One region of the Bartonella mastomydis genome, then DNA from elsewhere that is predicted to be linked to it. Evidence: predicted binding sites of a transcription regulator. Region 1 holds the regulator's gene; the other holds the start of a gene.
What was found. Region 1 encodes LexA, which represses DNA repair genes until DNA is damaged. Its sites were predicted from a motif close to TGTTCNNNNTGTGTTCNG; they were not measured.
Positions count from the first base shown of each region.

Region 2: recA (recombinase RecA) is a predicted target of LexA. The motif match lies at 881-898, and genes of this name have one in related genera.

Region 1 is NZ_LT883138.1:716,141-718,337, forward strand. It holds gene lexA (transcriptional repressor LexA) at 1,032-1,745, shown strand.
Region 2 is NZ_LT883138.1:953,825-956,021, forward strand. It holds gene recA (recombinase RecA) at 1-756, opposite strand, end outside; gene FJG96_RS07350 (hypothetical protein) at 1,181-1,390, opposite strand; gene FJG96_RS07355 (replication-associated recombination protein A) at 1,735-2,197, opposite strand, start outside.

The DNA.
Region 1 (2,197 bases):
ATATCATTTTTATTTTATGTTTTAATTTTTAAATATGAATAGAGATTTATAAAATAACATATTGATTTATAATAATTTATTATTTTCTTACTCGAGTGAGAGATCTGAATACCGTAAGATTTTCTTATTTCTAATTCGTTTGTTTCTTTTATATTGAACTTATAAAACTCATTTGCTTGGCTCAACACAAAGAGAAAAATAAATCGATTAAAAAAATAAAACTGCCTCTTGTATTTTCTTTCAATAAACAAAAATTATCACAACATGAGGGGTGGGAAAAATAAGTATGGTGGTGTAGATTATTAAGATGTGAAGGTAGCGTTGCCTAAGAGATTTTATGTTATTTGCAAAATCATCTTGATGGAAGCGAGTACATTGAAAGATATCTTTTTTAAAATAAATATGTGAACGAGCAACAATGGCATTTTGAGGATGTGACTTTTATTCAAGCACGATGATTCTATAATAAAAGCCGATTATTTTATAGAATAAAGCAGCTGTGAAACAAAAAAATTCAGTCTCATTGAAAATATCAGGCACGACTATAAATTATGCTCATTATTGTTACTGTAGATAATTTGACTAAACAATAAAAAAATAGAAAAAATGTGCAAAATGATTCTAAATATACATAGAGTGATCCGTTGCGCTATTGAGAGAATGTATTTTATTTAATTTTATTATATGAGAAAATAATAAAAAACATAGATGTATAAAAAGTAGAAGGATAATACTGACCATAAAATTGAGTGTTAAATTATTCAGTCAGAGCTATAAAATATTTTTTATATATCATTTAATATTAGTGTAGTTTTATAATATATAAACAATATTATGATAAATTTATGAAAGTAAAATTTCATACTTATTATATATTAAATATGTCTATAAATAAACATATTGCCTAATTAACTTCACTTATAAGATCAAAAATAAAGCAAATAATTTTGATTTAGCAAAAAAAGTTGTATAATTATTTATATACACGTATTTTTTACTGTAATTTTTTTATTTTTTGATTGGAACATTGAATGCTGACATGTAAACAATATGAGCTCCTCTTGTTTATTCACAATCATATAAAAGAAACAGGTGTTCCTCCTTCTTTTGAAGAAATGAAAAATGCTTTAGAGCTTTCTTCAAAGTCTGGCATTCATAAGCTTATTATCGCCTTGGAACAACGGGGGTTTATACGTCGTTTACCCAATCGTGCTCGTGCAGTGGAGGTGATTCGACTCCCTGAAAAAATAACATTTAACCTTTCTCTAGCCCGTAAGATTTCTCCCAGTGTGATAGAAAAAAATAAAAGAGAAATATCAAAAAACTTGGCTAATCTTGGAAGTGTTGAGGAAGAAGAAAAAAAAAATATCACAATCCCCATTATGGGACGTATTTCTGCGAGTGTGCCCGCCTCTGCTATACTGCAACAAACAAGCACTCTTTCTCTCCCACACGATATGGTTAATACAGGTGAGCACTATGCATTAGAAGTTAAAGATAATTCTATGGTTGAGGCTGGGATCCTTGATAAAGATACGATTATTGTAAAACGTCAAAATACAGCAATATCAGGTGAAATTATTGTCGCATTTATTGATAAAAAAGAAGCAACATTAAAACGTTATCGACGCAAAGGAACATCTGTTGCATTAGAAGCTGCTAATCCTCACTACGAAGTACGTACATACAAATCTGAGCGTGTAGAAATACAAGGAAAACTTACCGGACTTATTCGCAAATATTAAAAATAAACTTATATATGGAGTATATATCGCAATAAAATACAGTAAAAAACTATTGAGTATTTTAAAATATTGTGCCACACGCAGTTGACTTTCTCCCCATAGCTAAAAGATGCCTCCAATTGGGTTTATAAATAAATCTAAATCCTTATGGGACTCGTTTCACTACCCCTCTGCTCTCATATATTGTTCACTCACGTAAGGCTCGACAAAAAAGCTTAAAAATATTCACCACCTACTCTAAAAGAGCTTGAATATTTTGAAGGAGTCTGTCTTATATCACCGCTCTCAATAATAGTATGTATAATAAGATAAAATTGTAAGCATACACAAAATATTGTAGAAAAAAATCAAATCGATTTATAACAAATTATTATCTGTAAAAATAAAGAACATTTTTTGATTTTTTAAGTCAATAAAAGCGGAACGCAATCTTCATAGTAATTATAGGATTA
Region 2 (2,197 bases), 240 kb from region 1:
GGGAGGAGCCAACTTATTCTTCACCACTTTAACACGCGTCTGATTACCAACAATCATATCCCGATCTTTAATAGAGCCAATACGACGAATATCCAAACGAACAGAAGCATAAAACTTTAAAGCATTTCCCCCCGTTGTTGTTTCAGGCGAACCAAACATCACACCAATTTTCATGCGAATTTGATTAATAAAAATCACCATGCAGTTAGAGCGAAAAATAGAAGCTGTAAGTTTCCGCAAAGCTTTGCTCATCAATCGCGCCTGTAATCCTGGTAAAGCATCGCCCATTTCACCATCAATTTCCGCTCGCGGTGTTAAAGCTGCAACAGAATCCACAACAAGCACATCAACAGCACCAGAACGAACCAACGTCTCTGTAATTTCCAACGCCTGTTCACCAGTATCTGGCTGAGAAATGAATAAATTCTCTAAATCAACACCAAGTTTACGCGCATAGATAGGATCAAGCGCATGTTCAGCATCAATAAAAGCGCAAATTCCCCCTCCTTTCTGAGCCTCAGCAATAGCATGCAGCGCCAATGTTGTCTTCCCAGAACTTTCTGGTCCATAGATCTCCACAATACGCCCCTTGGGTAACCCACCAATCCCTAAAGCAATATCCAAGGATAATGATCCTGTTGGAACGGTTTCAATTTCAACAACTTGCTCTTTTTGCCCAAGACGCATAATCGAGCCTTTACCAAAAGAACGTTCAATTTGTGAGAGAGCAGCATCGAGAGCTTTTGTTTTATCCACGATTATATCCTTGACCGATTCATAATAATCTAACACTTAAAGTGTATATTGCCCTTTTAATTTAACTAAAGCCTTGAGTTTAGATTTTCACAGACTATTTTCACTTCTATCCCCACGTTATGTCTATAACATATCATGACCAGCAAAATAAAGAACTGACACTCCCTATCTTATGACACAACATAAACTCAAAATAAAATAATACTTTCTATAAGAGAGCAAATTAACACATTTATCTCTCTCTAGAAAAGTAACAATTTAAATTTCAACACAATGTTTAACCTTCCTGCTTACCCCTATGTCCCTAAGAAAAAACGCCCCCTTAATCACATAAAAACGCCTCATTAATCACCCCCCTACTGCATCAAAGAACAGAACACCTTTGTGTTTGCATATTCACGCACTTGTTTTTAAAAGGGATTTTTTAACGCTCGTTACACCCATTTTGCGACAGCACTCGTGAAATGGTGTATGCAAAATCTTGAGTACCAACCTCTTTACGCTTGGAACAACTCAGCACCACGATCATTACCTCACCACACGCTTTTCCAGCCCCCAATGTTGCAAAGGCTCTCGACCCTTGAAACTCTTCATAAGAGTCATTTTTAGTTTTTTCCTGTACAGTTTTTATCACATGTCAATCCAGCATGTAACATACAAGCGAATGGTTGTAATTAACGAGATTTAGAATGAGAGAATCGTACGGTATTTGGAGCTCTCATTCAACATACAAAACAGTTAATAATGATTATAATCAATATCTTAGTCAATTAAAACCACAAAAATAAAGTAATTTTAAGAGTTGAATAACATATTTCTTAAATTTGAATCCATAAAAAGATATGCCTTTGCAGGGATCAAAAAATTGTTCTACGAATAATGCAATAAGTGTTTAAAATATAAACTAAAGTTCATACAACGACATGAGGAATAAAAAATAAATTCAAAATCAATAAAAAATGTGTTCCAATCCCAATTTTATGGTTGATTTTTACGTTTTTTGCGCAATTGTTTCCACCATTCAAGACGTTTGACAATTTCACGCTCAAAACCACGCTCAACTGGTTTATAATAACTCTGGCGTCCAAGTTTTTCAGGAAAATATTCTTGTCCAGAGAAAGCATCTGGTTCATCATGGTCATAACAATAACCCTCTCCATACCCTTCCTCCTTCATTAATTTCGTCGGTGCATTAAGGATATGTTTAGGAGGTGGTAAAGAACCATTTTTTTGTGCACAACGCAATGCAGCTTTATATGCGAGATATGTCGCATTTGACTTTGGTGCAGTTGCAACATAGAGACATGCCTGCGCCAAAGCCAATTCTCCTTCTGGTGATCCTAAGTAATCATAGGCGTCTTTTGCCGCATTACAAATGACAAGAGCTTGAGGATCCGCCAAACCAACATCTTCAACAGCCATACGAACCAATCTTCGCCCA